3 regions of the Vibrio sp. 378 genome follow, and region 2 is predicted to be linked to each of the others. Evidence: predicted binding sites of a transcription regulator. Region 2 holds the regulator's gene; each other region holds the start of a gene.
The links. The regulator PurR, encoded in region 2, represses purine synthesis genes. The targets are predictions, from matches to a motif close to TNANGNAAACGTTTNCNTNA.
Positions count from the first base shown of each region.

Region 1: pckA (phosphoenolpyruvate carboxykinase (ATP)) is a predicted target of PurR. The motif match lies at 3,139-3,158, and genes of this name have one in related genera.
Region 3: glyA (serine hydroxymethyltransferase) is a predicted target of PurR. The motif match lies at 1,942-1,961, and genes of this name have one in related genera.

Region 1 covers NZ_JAWOUO010000012.1:100,358-106,301, reverse strand. Annotated here, with positions in the region: gene gspD (type II secretion system secretin GspD) at 1-484, opposite strand, end outside; gene gspC (type II secretion system protein GspC) at 521-1,447, opposite strand; gene hslR (ribosome-associated heat shock protein Hsp15) at 1,701-2,087, shown strand; gene hslO (Hsp33 family molecular chaperone HslO) at 2,119-2,994, shown strand; gene pckA (phosphoenolpyruvate carboxykinase (ATP)) at 3,331-4,959, shown strand; gene R7Q48_RS19255 (AsmA family protein) at 5,150-5,944, shown strand, end outside.
Region 2 covers NZ_JAWOUO010000004.1:94,241-100,184, forward strand. Annotated here, with positions in the region: gene R7Q48_RS09195 (alpha/beta fold hydrolase) at 1-38, shown strand, start outside; gene R7Q48_RS09200 (DUF2007 domain-containing protein) at 70-390, opposite strand; gene R7Q48_RS09205 (TVP38/TMEM64 family protein) at 411-1,097, opposite strand; gene R7Q48_RS09210 (TfoX/Sxy family DNA transformation protein) at 1,212-1,802, opposite strand; cyclic di-GMP riboswitch class I at 1,919-2,008, opposite strand; gene purR (HTH-type transcriptional repressor PurR) at 2,296-3,300, opposite strand; gene torD (molecular chaperone TorD) at 3,768-4,415, opposite strand; gene torR (two-component system response regulator TorR) at 4,682-5,392, shown strand; gene elyC (envelope biogenesis factor ElyC) at 5,464-5,944, opposite strand, start outside.
Region 3 covers NZ_JAWOUO010000005.1:240,181-246,124, forward strand. Annotated here, with positions in the region: gene lipA (lipoyl synthase) at 1-173, shown strand, start outside; gene glyA (serine hydroxymethyltransferase) at 635-1,885, opposite strand; gene R7Q48_RS11695 (YitT family protein) at 2,233-2,835, shown strand; gene R7Q48_RS11700 (transcriptional regulator) at 2,926-4,446, shown strand; gene R7Q48_RS11705 (hypothetical protein) at 4,578-5,477, shown strand; gene treC (alpha,alpha-phosphotrehalase) at 5,577-5,944, opposite strand, start outside.

The sequences.
Region 1 (5,944 bases), on a different contig from region 2:
TATTCGCTGGATCATAATGAACCACGTTACCGGCACCGGCGTTATCAATCAGCTGACGAAGTAGAGGAGACAACTCACGGACCGACACATTACGCACCGCGACAACTCGAGTGATAACACTATCGCCTTGCGCGCTGCCATCACCTAACACAGGGATTGCTGAGGTTTTTGAGTCTTTTGCTTTGATAACCTTAAGTACCCCATTGTCCATCTCTACGACTGCGTAACCGTATACTTCAAGGACATTAAGGAAAAAGCTGTAATATTGCTCTTCGTTAAGTACGTCATAGCTGCGGACATCGATCTTACCGCGTACTGAAGGATCAACAATGATGGTCTTTTCGAGGTTACGACCCACTATGTTGATGAATTCTTGAATATCAGTGCCTTTAAAGCTCGCACTAAATTCGTTTGCCATTGCACCTGGTACGCAGAGTAAACTTCCTGCTAGTAGCCAAGCACTTTTGCTGAACCAATGTTTCACGTATGTCTCCCTGAACTTACGCCGGTTGCCTAAGTCTTACAATTGGATATAGATATCGTACTGTTGGCCGTCTCGCTCAACAGTTAAATTTAATTCTTGCGGATCGCTCATCACTTGCATCAGTTGTACTGAAGAAGACGGATCACTTAAATCGATCCCGTTCAGTTGAACCGCAATATCACCGGGTTGTAGCCCTACATCATTAAATAATGCGGCATCACGACCAGGTGATACTCGATAACCAACAATGTCTCCGTCTTTTTTGACGGGTGAAATGGTGATGTATTTAAAAACGCTTTGTGGATCTTTCGCAATTTCCTCGCGGATTTGCTCTAATTTCTCTCCAACGTCAGACGTCGCTGCTTCTGCTCGCTGAGCTTGCGCCCTAGCTACCTGCGGCGATTCAGATAGCTTCTTATATTCTATACCTTGCATCATTAAGGTCTCGTCTCGACCTTGGTTATCAATGATGACGCGATCCACCAATACCGCTTTTAGCGTCGCACGTGTCCCTTCGATTTCTTCACCCAAACCGTACGTAGCTTGCTTACCTCGGTTAGCAATAACAGCAAGGCTGGTATTGGCATCACTGCTGGCAACCGCACCGACTAGCGTGAGGTTAAGGCGCGTCTTAGGGGCGTCTTTAACAATGGGCTGTTCTACAACTGCCGCTTTTTGCTCAGTGTATTTACCGAATAGGTTGGCATTCTGAAGGGCATTAAAATCTATCGCGTCGCCTTTATTGCTCGCGACAACGCCACTCGCCGATGGACGCCATTGCGGCACTTCCGACGATTGAGGTATGGCTAACCACACAATTTTGCCAAGTATCCATCCGGTTATCGCAATAAACAGACAGGTAAGCAACAAGCTAAGTTTGGCTTGAATGGTATAATGATTGGACTTGATCTGAGCCAGTAGCGGTCTGCTTGATAATCCTGCACTTAGCTCTAAACGTTTCACTGAATGGATTCCTTTATTCTAACGTCCGTCATTTAAGCTATAACGATAGCTATCGACTTTAAATTGCTAAATTTGCAATAAAATTATTACTCAACAAAGAGCAGTGAACTATATCACAAGTTGTCTTTCATACCTTTTTCTTATGCAGTTTTTGCCAACTCCCTTGAAAAAAATACGCCTTGACTCCATCTGTAGGTGAATAATCCATCACTCATTGCCGTATTCGGGCAGTGATTAGATAGCGTAGTGTTCTATGAGTTCCCTAAATGAAGCCGTTAGGCTAGATAAATGGCTATGGGCCGCAAGATTTTACAAAACCCGCTCCATCGCGCGTAACATGGTCGATGGCGGTAAAGTCCACTATAATGGCCAACGAAGCAAGCCGAGTAAAATCGTTGAAGTGGGCGCTGAAGTAAGACTTCGTCAAGGCAACGAAGAAAAAATCGTGATCATCGAACAAATCTCAGATCAACGCCGAGGCGCTCCCATCGCACAAACCTTATATCGCGAAACTAATGAAAGTATAGCGAAACGTGAGGAACACGCGACTCAACGTAAGCTTAATGCCCACAACCCAAGTCCGGAACGCCGCCCAGATAAAAAGCAGCGCCGAGACATCATTAAGTTCAAACACCAATAAAAGCCGGAATTACCAACGAGGAAAGCACTCCATGGCAAATAATGTTTTAAACCGCTACCTATTCGAAGATCTTTCAGTACGTGGCGAGTTGGTACAATTGGATGAAGCGTACCAACGTGTTATCTCCAGCAAGGAATATCCGGCAGCAATAGAGAAACTGCTGGGTGAGCTACTCGTTTCAACTACTCTTTTAACTGCCACTCTTAAGTTCGAAGGTTCGATCACCATCCAGCTACAAGGCGATGGTCCTGTGTCTCTTGCCGTTATCAACGGTGACCATAACCAACGTGTCCGTGGCGTAGCTCGCTGGGAAGGCGATATTGCCGATGACGCAAACATTCACGATCTAATGGGTAAGGGCTACCTTGTGATCACTATCGAACCGAAAAACGGCGAGCGTTACCAAGGTGTCGTTGGATTAGAAGGTGACACTTTAGCAGAAGTGCTAGAAGGCTACTTTGCAAACTCAGAGCAGTTAAAAACGCGCCTATGGATCCGCACTGGTGAGCATGAGGGCAAAGCACACGCAGCAGGTATGTTGATTCAAGTGATCCCTGACGGCACTGGCTCTCCAGATGATTTCGAACATCTAGAGCAGCTCACTGATACAGTAAAAGATGAAGAATTGTTTGGTTTAGAAGCGAACGAGTTATTGTATCGACTATATAACCAAGACAAAGTTCGTCTGTACGAGCCGCAACCTGTCGAGTTTCATTGTGGCTGTTCTCGTGAGCGTAGCGGTGCCGCAATCATCACCGTTGAGAAATCTGAAATTTATGACATTTTGGCAGAAGTTGGATCAGTTTCTTTACATTGTGATTACTGTGGCACAACTTATACGTTCGACGAATCTGAAGTCACTGAACTGTATGCACAAGCTTCTACGGACAAGAAAACCCTGCATTAATTTACATAGCTTATCAAGCACGTAATTTACCCTACAAAAGGCCAGCTTAATGCTGGCCTTTTTGTGATCAACCCCTCGTAATAACTAGCCTCAAGCGTAATAAAACAACTGCTTAATTTTAAACAATTAATAATGATTTTGCCCTAGCGCAAAGGATTGCGTGCACGATAGACTATTCCCACCAATATGTGACGGGTTACCTAAAACCTTATTGAAATCATGGGTAAATTTTGAGCTATCTCCCTGTTTTCTCCCCGCCCCGTTGCTAGCATGGTGAGCAGATTAAAATTAAAACATTCTTACAAAATCCCTACAAAATCCTTATAAGGAGCACCTATGACCGTTATGGAACATACTAAGGCTGCAACACTTGATCTAACCAAGCACGGACTGCATAACGTAAAAGAGGTTATTCGCAACCCAAGCTACGAAATGTTGTTTGAGGAAGAAACGCGTGAAGACCTAACCGGTTATGAGCGCGGCGTGGTTACTGAACTAGGTGCGGTTGCCGTTGACACTGGCATCTTTACTGGTCGCTCACCAAAAGATAAATACATCGTCAAAGACGCTACGACAGAAGAACATATGTGGTGGACGTCTGATCAAGTGAAAAATGATAACAAGCCAATCACTCCTGAAGTGTGGGACGAGCTAAAAGAACTGGTCACAAACCAGCTTTCTAACAAACGCTTGTTTGTTGTTGACGGTTACTGTGGTGCAAACCCAGATACACGTTTGAGCATTCGTGTTATCACAGAAGTCGCATGGCAAGCGCACTTCGTTAAAAACATGTTTATTCGCCCGACAGAAGAAGAGTTAGCGACATTTGAACCAGACTTCGTGGTAATGAATGGCGCAAAATGCACTAATCCAAAATGGGAAGAGCAAGGCCTGAACTCAGAAAACTTCACCGTATTTAACCTAACTGAGCGCATGCAACTTATCGGCGGTACTTGGTACGGCGGTGAAATGAAGAAAGGTATGTTCGCGATGATGAACTACTTCCTTCCACTAAAAGACATCGCATCAATGCACTGTAGCGCTAACATGGGCAAAGATGGCGATGTAGCGGTATTCTTCGGTCTATCTGGTACGGGTAAAACGACCCTGTCGACTGATCCTAAACGTGCGCTAATTGGTGATGATGAGCACGGCTGGGATGATGACGGTGTCTTCAACTTCGAAGGTGGTTGTTACGCAAAAACCATCAAACTTTCGAAAGAAGCGGAGCCGGACATCTACAATGCAATTCGTCGTGATGCACTGCTAGAAAACGTAACAGTACGTGGCGATGGCTCTATCGACTTTGATGATGGTTCGAAAACAGAAAACACACGTGTTTCTTACCCTATCTACCATATCGATAATATCGTTAAGCCAGTATCAAAAGGCGGTCACGCGAATAAAGTGATCTTCCTATCAGCCGATGCATTTGGCGTACTGCCTCCAGTATCTAAATTGACACCTGAGCAAACTAAGTACCACTTCCTGTCTGGCTTTACCGCCAAACTAGCGGGAACAGAGCGCGGTATTACTGAGCCAACACCAACTTTCTCTGCTTGTTTCGGCGCGGCGTTCCTAACGCTCCACCCAACAAAATACGCGGAAGTACTGGTAAAACGCATGGAAGCAGCGGGCGCTGAGGCTTACCTAGTGAATACTGGTTGGAACGGCACTGGCAAACGTATCTCTATTCAAGATACACGCGGAATTATTGATGCCATTCTTGATGGTTCGATTGAAGAAGCACCAACTAAGCACATTCCAATCTTCAACCTTGAAGTACCAACGTCACTACCAGGTGTGGATCCTAGCATTCTAGACCCTCGCGACACGTACGTTGACCCACTTCAGTGGGAAAGCAAAGCGAAAGATTTAGCAGAGCGCTTTATCAATAACTTTGATAAATACACAGACAACGCTGAAGGTAAATCCCTGGTTGCGGCTGGTCCTCAGATTGATTAAATCGAGTAACAGCGACGTCGCGTAAACGCAGTGAAAAGTTGGCATTAACTTATCACCTTTACGTAGGCCAAGTTACAAAAATTGCTTCAAGCCCCTCTTTTGAGGGGCTTTTTATTGAATACCACAGAATATTGATACAAGCTAAAGCCTATCTAGTTTTATTTCATAACACACGTAGGTTCTAGCAAAGATGAAAACAGCGCGTCGAGTTCTACTTCTGTTACTGGTTATCTTAGTTGCCATTCCAGCCGCTACGATTGCGCTGCTAACAACATCTTACGCGGACGCAACCTGGCGCTTGCTGTCAAACACCTTTTCTCTTCCCTTCCGGGCCGGAAGCGTGCGTTATGGCTTTCCCTATCACCTAACTTTACAACGCGTGAACACCAGCGGAGACGATGCGTCTTACATCGAGCAAGTCGATTTATGGATGAATCCCGATGTTTATCGCGATGGTAAATGGATCGTTGATAGTTTATTGATTGATGGTATGAGCTTGCAGTATGGCGCACCAAAGCTCCCACCTTTAGACAACGTTTTATTCCATCAAATCGCGCTCAAAAATATTGATTACGCCGACGAGCAGTTCTCTGCCAATGGCATTGACCTTCAAATTCAATCACCACAATGGAATGGTCAATTAATACCATATGGCGAAGTTCAACTTGCAGCTGACCAACTCTATTGGAATGGCGAAGCCTTTAATCAAGTCTTAGTCGATATAGACTACAAACCGCAAGACAGTACGCTTTATGGCACCTCTTTTAACTGGCGTAACAGTCAAATATCTGGGCAAGGGGAGCAGTATCCTCAAGGCTGGTCTTTAGTAAATGTGACCATCAACAAGCTGAAACTGAGTAATACGCAGCGCCAATCACTGCTTGCAAAACCTTGGCACGATCTACCATTTAACATTAATCATATTAATAGCTTAGATTTGCTTAACGCCGATATTGAATGGGGCGACTGGCACTGGCAGAACTTG
Region 2 (5,944 bases):
CCATCGAGTTTATTAAACAGCAAGCTGTATGTGCTTAAAACTGAGTGCATCCACTGAATAGGAGAGCCGCTATAGCTCTCCTAGTTGATATCCACATTGCCAACATGCACCAAATTGCCCTTCGTTTATTTCATGACATTTTGGGCATTGCCAATCTTGATACTCATGCCTATCGGATTGTTTTCGATATGCTTTTACTATTTCTTCAGCTTTCATCTTTTGTGCAGTGTCAAAAAGCCACACATAAGGATCGGTATCATCACCAAACGGCAGTTCTCCTTTTAAGCCGAAAATACCTTCTCCACGAACTTCACAGTAAATTTGTTCCACTTTAAGCAGCTCACATACAATGTGTGCTTCTGCTGGGTTTTTAGCGATAAATATTTTCATCAAAATACCCACTTCACCAATTACGAGTTTTGCTGACTTGGTGTCGGCCTTACTTTATTCATAACCCATTTAGTGATGATTGGAAATAGTCCCAATAGCGCAAAAGACGCTAATACTGCGGGTGAAACAATGCCCGATAGGCTTTCAATTGTTGCTAATTGAGTACCTGCATTCAGATATACGGCTGTGCCTGGCAGCATACCTATTTGGCTAGTGAGATAAAATCGACCTACAGACATCGGTGTTAAGCCCATCAGTAAGTTGATTAGAAAGAAAGGGAATACAGGGATTAGGCGCAAGGAAAATAGATAAAAAGCTCCGTCTTTTTCGACACCTTGATTAATTGCGTTGAGTTTATTTCCGAATTTGTTTTGTACCCAGTCACGCAATAAGTATCGGCTGCTCAAGAAGGCCAGTGTTGCCCCCATAGTGCTAGCGAAAGAAACCAGTAGCAAGCTTGTCCAAAAACCAAATAAGGCTGCACCAAGTAAGGTGACTACTGCCGCTCCTGGGATAGAAAAAGCGGTAATTGCAATGTAGGTAAAAAAGTAAATCGCAGCCGAGAATACAAAATTCTGATCGAGGTATGTAGTTAGTGCTTCTTGTTGGGCTTTTGCATTCTCTAAGGTTAAATACTGGCCAAAGTTAATACCTAAAAAGACGATAGCCGCTAGTAGGATGAGACCTAATATCAGTTTCTTATTCATAATTTTGATTCCAATTTGGGATATATGTAATAAGACAGTAGGAAAACCGAAAAAATTTCACAAAAAAACCGCAGATTAGACTGCGGTTTTACAAGATAGTTTTTAGGTCGACTTTTATTGGAGGCCGTTCATCAACTCATCTCGGCGAGCTTGAGGTACCACACTCCAATGAGTGCCGTTGATAGCACCTTCTAGTGCCCATAGCAACTCAATGTTGACGGTTGCAGAGTGCGTATCTCTTATCGCTTTATAGGCGTTAAGCGCACCTTCCTCTTCAAGCTTCTCTACGGATTCGATGCCGGCTTTTTTTAGCATGCGCTCGGTAGCCAGTCGTAAGTTAGGCAAATCTTTCAAACGGTTAGGCTTTGTACTTGCTTGCTGTTCTTTCTCAAGCTTTGCCTTTTTCAATGATTGATTCGCTACTTCGATTAAGCGTTCGCTTGATTCCCATAAATCGCTGGAAATAGCGTAGTACTTTGTAACGACTGGGAAGCCACGTTTTTTATAAACGTAAGGCTTTAGCCCTTGTTTCTCGAAGTCAGATGAAGTTTTTTGGTCTGCTCTGATATGAAGCTGATTGTTTACCACTAGTGCAAACATTGTTTCATCAGCGAATAGTCCGAAGCCACCAAACATTGAGCGCGACTTGATATTACCAAGTGCCTCAAATAGCTTCATAGAGTCTTTGAGTATCGGTTTATCCATGTTTTGTTATCTCGGTGTAATTAATATTACGCCACCAAAAGTCAGGTCCGAGAGAGTAGCAAACATGCGTAAAAACAATGTCATTACAGAGTAAAGTCATTGCTTACACACTTGCCATCGGTAACCCCGCTACCTTCCATATCGTAATATGGTTCAGGCCGGAGGCTTTGCGTCCCACTCTTTCGAATGGTTTGCCCTGTGCGTGACACAATGAGCATACTTCTTATATTGAATTAACATCACGGTTTAGCGTTAAAAGTGTGATTTCGGTTCAATAAAAATGATAGATTGAATGCTCTATTTTGCATATGGAAAGGTGCAAATTGGCCTTTGAAAAGGAGTTCTTAATATATATTACATTTATATAAAACAGGGAGTTAACGTTAGTCAATTGTTATTAGAGTGGTGTGAAGTATTAGAGAATGCTTAATTTTTCCAAAAAAATAAGCGCCCCTGTAGAGCGCTTATTTAACACGGTTAAATACAGTGAAATTTAGTTCATTTTTTTCACAGTATTTCGAATTACAAGCTCAGGTTGCATTTCGAAAATTCGTTTTTCGTGTTCTTTATCTTTGATACGCTCAAGTAGAATTTCGAATGCATTTTTACCAACACGACGTTTAGGTTGGTGGATAGTCGTTAGCGGTGGAGAGAAGTATTCCGCAAGCTCGATGTTGTCGTAGCCGATCACTGAAATATCTTCAGGAATTTTGATCCCGTTTTGTTGCAAGCGGCTCATTAGGCCTAGAGCCATTGTGTCGTTAAAACAGAATACCGCCGTCGGGCGCTTGTCCATTGCGGTAATTTTATCTGCAACTAATACGGCCGTATCACATTCAAAGTTACCTTCAAGGATCCAGTCTTCATTTACAGCTAGGTTCGCTTCGCTCATTGCGCGACGGAAACCTGCAATGCGCTCTTGGCAAGCAAGCTTTTCAAAATGACCGCTTAGACAAGCGATATCCGTATGACCATTGTCAATCAGATGTTTGGTTGCAATGTAGCCACCTTCTTCTGAGTTATCCATGATCTTGTCTGCTTGTGAGCTCTCTGGGCCCCAATCCATGACCACTTTAGGAATGTCCGCATGACGGTCAAGCATCTCTTTTAGTTCTTCGGTTAAGTCAGAACACATCACTAGGATGCCATCAACGCGCTTTTCAGCCAGCATACGAATGTAATCGCGTTGTTTTTCGTAAATCCCGCCTGTGTTACATAAAATCAGAGTATAGCCTTGGCGGTAACAGTAGCTCTCAACGCCATCAATCACTTCTGAGAAAAATAGGTTAGTTGATTGAGTTACTAACATGCCAATCGTACGAGTTGAGTTGCATTTTAGGCTGCGTGCAACGGCACTTGGCGCGTAATTCAGCTCGTCAACGGCTTTCATTACTTTTTCTTGCGTTGCTTCTGCAACGAAACGCGTTTTATTGATAACGTGCGAAACTGTCGTAGTGGAAACGCCGGCTAAGCGAGCAACGTCTTTTATCGTGGCCATAAATGGTGTCCTGTATCGAGCTACTGAAATATGTCGTATTGGATGTACCTGATGCTCTAATGGTTTCACACCTAGCAATCTAAAATTGGCGCTAAGTGTCTCGGCAGCGGTTGATCCAAGTGCGACAAAAGGGTGCGTAGCAGCATCGGTCGATGAATTTTATCTTTTTCTATCTGATGAGAAATTGCCATCAACCTGTTAAGAAAACACAAAAACCGCTATATTTCAGCGGTTTACATATAAATCATATTTAATCGTTTGCGCTCACATTTTAGCCCTATGTGGACTGACTAGCAATGTTTTCAGCAAGAGATTTGTGTATTTGAAGTCACATTTTGACTGCTAAATAACCAAGCGTCTTTGCGCTAAGTTAAGGCAAACGAATATTATACCCAAGTTACTTACAATCGGTCACTTTCAGGCACACAGGAAGCCCGATAGGCAGGCTCCCTAAAAATAGGCGGCAATTATTCACCAAGAAGGTAGGCGCTGTCTAGTTTACAAAATGCAACTAATAGTTTCGCGACACTTGAGTAAAATCCAAATTCATCGAATTTTTTACATTTGTCTGAAAACTGAGGTAACCAAGACATCAATTGTTGCTGGATAAAGTCGTTTTGTTTAACGAAGGCTTCTTCCATGTGTTTTTCTTGTTCAAGCTCGTTTGAGCGGATAATCATGTTCCCGAGAAAGTCGAGCTCAACGGCTAAGTGATCCGCAGGTTCCTTTAGGTTTTCGTCTACTTGAACGCCAAATTCAGCCATCAACTTTTCCATTTCCTCAGCTGGCTTGTCATTCAGTAAACCTGATTCACCAATGTACATGGATGCGTAAGGAAGAGCGCCGTATTTTTCTGTCTTCAAAAACAGTTCACAAAAGTCAGCTGCAAGCTCTAGTTGTGCATCTTCACGATCTTGTAACCGATTCAATGCATCAACTAGGCTATCAACGGCTGGTTTTAGCGACTCATTTTCACCTAAACCTGCGAGAAAACTGCGAATTTCAACACTGTGATAGGCTTCCAATTCTTTCTCTGTTAGTTCTTTTGCGAACAAGCTCGAAAACCACCAGTAAATTTCAGCGCGTTTTTCATTAAAAGCTTTCACTTCTTGCATTTTGGGCTCCTGAATGATGCTTCAAGTCATGCATCACAAAGTCAATTAGGGATATCCCCTAAGTGTAATCAATTAAAATGAATAGCAGTAACTATAATTGTTATGTTTTATGGTCAAAAATGACCGCTTATTAATAGCAATGGGCAAGCTTGTTTTGAATCAATAAAAACGCTAAATCTTGCGTTTTAATGTATCTATGACTAGAAATGTTACTAGTTATGAATAGAATACGTCTTGGATAATAAGAAGACAGAAAAGTGGTGTAAATGAGCTATCACGTATTAGTCGTAGAAGATGATGTTGTAACTCGTAGTAAGCTTGCGGGATATTTCCAAAATGAGGGCTACCAAGTCAGCGAAGCAGAGAGTGGCGCAGAAATGCGTGAAGTTTTGCAAGCGGGCGATGTAGACCTGATCATGCTGGATATTAACCTGCCTGGTGAAGACGGCCTGATGCTTACTCGTGAGTTACGTAGCCAATCGGATATTGGTATCATATTAGTAACAGGACGCACGGATAGCATTGATAAAATCGTAGGCCTAGAAATGGGTGCTGACGATTATGTGACAAAACCTTTTGAACTGAGAGAGCTGTTAGTTCGCGTTAAAAACTTGCTGTGGCGTATTTCAGCAGCGCGCAGTGGCAGCTCGAAAGCGAATGAAACCAGTGAAGAGCACATTGTGCGCTTTGGGGAGTGGACATTCGACATTCAACGTCGCGCACTTAGCCGCAACGGTGAGCCAGTAAAACTAACTAAAGCAGAGTATGAACTTTTGGTGGCATTATCGTCTTACCCTAACCAGGTGTTAAGTCGTGAGCGTATTTTGAACATGATCAGCCATCGAGTGGATGCGCCGAATGACCGCACCATTGATGTTCTTATTCGACGTATGCGCGCAAAAATGGAGTTCGATCCTAAGAACCCACAGATTTTTGTAACGGTGCACGGCGAAGGCTATATGTTTGCTGGTGACTAGTTTGAACATAACTCAATCGTAAAAAGAAAAGGAGAGCTTCGGCTCTCCTTTTTTGTGGCTTCAAGATAATACTAGTTTGCTTCAACCATTGGTGTTTGGCCGACAGTATCACGCAACCTTTGCCAAATACTGCCCAAGTACTCATGCCAATAAAGCTCTGTTTGTTCTAAGTAACGCGCTTTAGGTGAGTATTTATCCCAAGGTTGACTTATCTCGCTAATAGCTAAGAAGTTGGTCGGGGCTGGGATTGGTTTAATGCCTGCTGCGTTGAACTCATACAATGCACGGCTCATGTGACTCGCAGAAGTGACTAACACAATCTCCTTTTGTTGAACGAATGCAGCCGCTTGACGCGCCTCTTCCCACGTATCTTTCGCATCTTCTAATAAAATGATATCGGATTTCGCGACTCCCAACGCAAGGGCAACGTTCGCCATCATTCGCGCGTGGCTAATTTCAGAACCGCCAGCATAGCCGGATAAGATTAATTTCGCGCCTGGATACATTCTTAAAATACGAATGCCCTCAGTTAAGCGCATTAATGCTGCACGG
Region 3 (5,944 bases), on a different contig from region 2:
ATTTAGCGCCAAGCCGTCACCACTTGCCAGTAGAACGTTACGTTCCACCATCAGAGTTTGACGAGCTAAAAGAAGTTGCACTAGAACTTGGCTTCACGCATGCAGCGTGTGGTCCATTTGTGCGCTCTTCTTACCATGCCGATATGCAAGCTCAAGGTATCGAGATTAAATAAGCTCTCGCTTGTTTTGAAAAGCTTGTTTTGAAGAGAAAAGGTTGGCTCAGTGCCAACCTTTTTTGTATCTGGCAAATGATGATAAAAAGCCATTCTACCACCGTCATTCTGAACAGCGAGGTACGAACGTGATTCAGAATCTGTTTTCAGAATACTGAGGATTTTTAGGGAAACTCTGAGTAAAAGAGTGTGCCTCAACAAGATTCCTGATCTCGCCTCGGCTCGTCGGAATGACGTGGTTTGGGTATATTGAAAAGGGACAGTGTTGGTAGCCATCCCCTTATCACACTCTCTCGCTATATCTCATTCCAAACGCCAGACAAACAAAAAGGCCCTCAAATGAGGACCTTTAGTATATCAATGTTCAAAATAGACGAGTCGAGTTCTAGGAGAACACACGGAGTTTGCGCGAGCAAATGAGTATGTTCGACACCGAAGTCGACTCATTCTATGAAGAACAGTTAGGCATAAACCGGTAGACGCTTACAAATTTCTAGCACTTTCTGTTTTGTCGCTTCGATAACTTCTTCGTTGCCGATGTTATCTAGAACGTCACACATCCAGTTTGCTAGCTCTTTTGCATCTTCTTCAGTGAAGCCACGGCGAGTGATCGCTGGCGTACCTACACGAATACCAGACGTTACGAATGGGCTGCGTGGGTCATTTGGTACTGAGTTCTTGTTTACAGTGATGTTTGCTGCACCTAGTGCCGCGTCTGCGTCTTTACCAGTGATATCTTTGTCGATTAGGTCAACAAGGAACAAGTGGTTTTCTGTACCGTTAGATACGATTTTGTAGCCACGCTCTTGGAACTGACCAACCATTGCTTTTGCGTTTTTCACTACGCGAGCTTGATAAGCTTTGAACTCTGGCTCCATCGCTTCTTTGAACGCTACTGCTTTACCAGCGATAACGTGCATTAGAGGGCCACCTTGACCACCAGGGAACACTGCTGAGTTCAATTTCTTGTACATATCTTCGCCAGCATTTGACAAGATAAGACCACCGCGAGGACCTGCTAGTGTTTTGTGCGTCGTTGTTGTTACCACGTGAGCATGCGGTACTGGTGTTGGGTATTCACCGGCAGCGATAAGACCAGCTACGTGCGCCATATCAACAAATAAGTAAGCACCTGCTTTGTCAGCGATTTCACGCATGCGTTTCCAATCAACGATTTGCGAGTAAGCAGAGAAACCACCGATGATCATCTTAGGTTTGTGTTCAAGTGCTAGCTGTTCCATCTCGTCGTAGTTGATTTGACCAGCTTCATCGATACCGTAAGGGATAACGTTGTAGTGCTTACCAGAGAAGTTTACTGGTGAACCGTGAGTTAGGTGACCACCGTGCGCTAGGCTCATGCCTAAAACTGTATCGCCAGGGTTAAGAAGCGCCATGTAAACTGCGCTGTTTGCTTGAGAACCTGAGTGAGGCTGTACGTTAGCGTACTCACAACCAAATAGTTGGCATGCACGCTCAATTGCTAGTGCTTCAGCTTTATCTACGTACTCACAACCGCCGTAGTAACGCTTACCTGGGTAGCCTTCAGCGTATTTGTTCGTTAGCTGAGAACCTTGCGCTTCCATTACACGTGGGCTTGTGTAGTTTTCAGAAGCGATAAGTTCAATGTGTTCTTCCTGGCGAAGAGTTTCTTCCTGGATAGCTGCGAACAGTTCCGCATCGTAATCTGCGATGTTCATATCACGCTTAAGCATCTGTATCTCCTGACTCAGATTAGTACTGAAAGTTGCAAAAAAACTGTTGAATGACCCGACGCAAACGTTTTCGTCACCCTAATGGCGCGCATTCTACATAATTTGATTTAGGTCATAAAGAGAAATTTACAATTTTTCTCATGCAGTTTTTTCATGATGACAAGCAATGTTTATCATGCCAGCATTGCAATCGCATAACGACAATCTATTGCCTGTCAAATTTGTGCTTTACACCCTGTAAAACAGCAATTACATAGGTTTACCGTAAATTTTACCCTCTAGCTACCGAAAAGATCATCTTTTTACTACTATGCACGCCTTATTTATCACTAATGACTGCAACATTGATGGAAAAACACTCATTAAAAGAAGACTGGATAGCGATTCTCACGGGTACCTTTTTAGTAGCTCAAGGCGTTTTCTTTCTCCAATCCGCGAACCTTCTAACGGGAGGCACGACTGGATTGGCTCTGCTTATTAGCCAATTTACACCTTTTACCTTTGGTGTGCTGTACTTTTTAGCAAACAGTCCTTTTTACTTACTAGCATGGAAACGCTTCGGCCGTCATTTCGCCATTAATAGTGCCATTTCTGGCGCGTTGGTTTCTATCTTTGCCGATCATCTTTATTTGCTAATCTCGCTCGAATCGGTAAATGAAGTTTATTGCGCCGTCGCAGGCGGGCTTTTAATGGGGCTCGGTATGCTGATCCTATTCAGACATCGCTCCAGCTTAGGTGGCTTTAACGTGCTGTGTTTGTTTATCCAAGACAAATTTGGCATTTCAGTTGGCAAAAGCCAAATGGCAATCGATGCATGTATCCTGTTTGCTTCATTCTTCTTTGTCACACCAGAAGTGATTGGCCTTTCAATTTTGGGGGCGTTTGCACTCAATGTCGTGTTAGCGATGAACCACAAACCGCACCGCTATTCCGTGACCTACGGTTCATAAATTTTTGATAATGATTGAAGCGCGATTTATAAGATTTCGCGCTCCAATCGCTATATAATACTTCGCGATTTCCAAATAGATCGGTACGGTATGCGCGACTTTCTGCAACAAGCTAAACAGACTCACAGTTGTATTGCGATTGGAGAGCTGATCTATAACCCGAAGACACAGAGCCTTCATCAAGATGCTATCGCGATTGATCTTGAACCTCGCACCGTTGAATTATTAGAACTGCTGTTAACAAGCGTTGGCCACCCACTCTCTGCTGACACCATTATTGAAACCATTTGGCAGAGCAAGTTCATCTCTAAGAATGTGCTCACGAACCGCATTAGCACCTTACGTGCACTGCTACAGCAGTACTTACCCGAATACGATGCCGCTAAGCTTTTAGTCACTTACCCCCGCAAAGGCTACTTTCTTAACCCTGCCAATATTCGTTTAGTGCCACCAGCGAAAAACCATCGGCGCGTTATCTCAACCCAGGTGGCGAGTAATAAGAACTTCAAGCTGATTTTCGCTTACAGCTTATGTGCCATACTTGCGGTATGTAGCATGACGCTCGCAAGCTTGTTATGGCAACGCCAAGAAATCTCAACACAACAAACGCGTCATCAACTACTGATTCCCAAAGTCGAGCTACTACTCAACCGTGTCGATTCAATCGGCTCTCAGGCGCGAAAATACCGCATACTGGTCAAAGCCATCTTGCTGCAACAACAGGTCGAATATCCATACACCGACATCGCCAACCAAGATGCTCCCAGTTACTTTCTTGATCCTATCGGTCATACGCCATATTTCCCTGGCGCACGAAACATGCAGACCAGCGACTACGAGCTCAATATCGAGTTAAAAGACGGCACAAAACAGGGCATCTTGAAAGCGCAGATGAACCTTATTTATCCTGCGACGGGCAAGTTGGCGTTTCGCAATGAGTACACACTGCGTTTATCTGACTTACAATCGGATATTTTCCAAATGCATTCGGATGTCGCGCAATACTTCAATCTGCCTGCACCTTCGGCAAGTTCGTGGCAGCTTTCGAATATTCACAAAAAAATGTTATTCGAGAATGCCTTTTCTAGCCAACCTCTCAGACAATCTGATGAGTTTGCGGCTATAACAACGGCAAGACATCTCGCCTTATACGAGCACGAACATCAAAAGCTGGAAGCGTATTTAACTCAAGTACAATCGTCGTTTGATGTTTTGCCAGATGAGCTGAGCCTCTGGTTAGGTCTATTGCATTTCAAATTAGGTAACTTAGACAGGGCAAAAGCTCTGTTAACGACACCAGATGGCGACTCACGTATCCAAAACGCACTGATTTATACCTTTGTGTCTCACATTGCTTATAAGCAGAACAAACTTGAACAGTTCCGTCTCAACTACATGGAATCACTGGTGGCGCTGCTGCGCGTTTTACCTTCCGAAACCTTGTTTGAGCGTCTTTCTCAATCTGAATCAAAAGAGACTTGCCTCCAACCGTGGAAAACGTTGCATGTTAGTGTGACCGATCAAGAAATCATAAGCCGATGGAAAGCGCTCATTAACGAGTATTGCACTAACGTAGCCAACGAAATAACCCCAAATAAAACAAAGACCTAAATATAAAATTAAGCTTTCATTAACCCCTGTTATCTTTTGTTTTTTGCCCTTTTTCTCTCACTGAACTTAGCATGCTCGCATTCAAGCAACGGCCCAACATGAAGCGGCCTTATCAATCAGGAATGTAAACCATGCTAAACAAAATGACGCTTATCGCAGCAGCAACTCTGGCTCTTTACGGCTGTGGCGGAGGTTCGTCTTCTGGCAGTGCGAATCCAAACAAAGTGCCTCAAGAAAGTTTCGACGTCTCGATTCACAACTCAATCTTCGCTCCCACGCCAAGCACACAGCTAAACTACGCATTTAGCTTGGATGGCCAACCAGAAGGCGACATGAAACTGAGCTTCCAAGCGATGGATCGCGAGCAAATATTGGCAGCATTGGCACAAATCCCAAACAGCGAGGCAATGGTCCAGTTGGTTAATGACTTGGTGAACTACGGCGCCGAACAGTTCTACTATTCAGACGAGCAGTACAACGACGACGAAGAGAGCAATACGCTTTACTTTGTAGGATCAGATGGTGCACTCCATGAAATCACTGACGCTTATTTCATTGGTCATCAGTTTATTGCCATGCTTATGCACAGCAGTCCGATTTTCCGCCTAAACGGTGACGACGTAAAAGAGAAAAGCCCGAATATTGACATCGGTGAAGAAACTATGTCTCTGCAAACCACTCTTACAGGCTACGCAGTTCACAACCTTCTAGACCGTTTTGAAGATCATGAGTGGGTACAAAACCTTCCTATGACAGCATCTTGCCAAGTGGTTTGGCAACAGCAAATCCGAGAGACTGGTGTGCGTAAAGCGTTCTCGATCTCAGGCAAGAAAATTGAAGCGGCATACCTGATGGAAGAGAACATCTACAACCTAAACTGTGATGATATGGACTCAATGGAGTTCGCCACTTCGGCAGAACGTTGGTTTAATCCGAGCTTAGGTCTGATTGAACAAATTGAACTGCTGAAAGTACAACAAGTACAAATCAACGAAGAGAAAGTGCAGCTAACAGCGATTGAAACAAAATAAGCTCGCATTTTTTAGAGATATCTCAATAAAAGAAGGCTTTGGGGAGCACACCAAAGCCTTCATCTCGAACATCAATCTTAGGGGTGATGACACCCGAGTTTATTCTTCTATCAATAAAATACGAGTTTCGTAAGGTCGTAACACTTGATGGTTTGACGCGACTGCGCTCGCTGAGTTTTGATAGTTAGATAGCAAGTTTTTCGCCTTACTCATATCAAAACGTTCTGGCAGAACGCATTCCACCTCTTCAGCGTAGTAGTTATTGATACACAGCAGCGTTTGCTTATCGTTCTGACGAGCGTAAGCGAAAATACGTTTGTGCTCTGGCAGTAAATCTTCATAACGGCCATCGGTGATGACTGGAACCTGTTTACGCAGTTCAATCAGACGCTTGTAAAAGTAGAACACCGAGTTCAAATCGGCAACCGCAGCTTCAGCATTGATTTCAGAGTAATTCTGCGCCACTT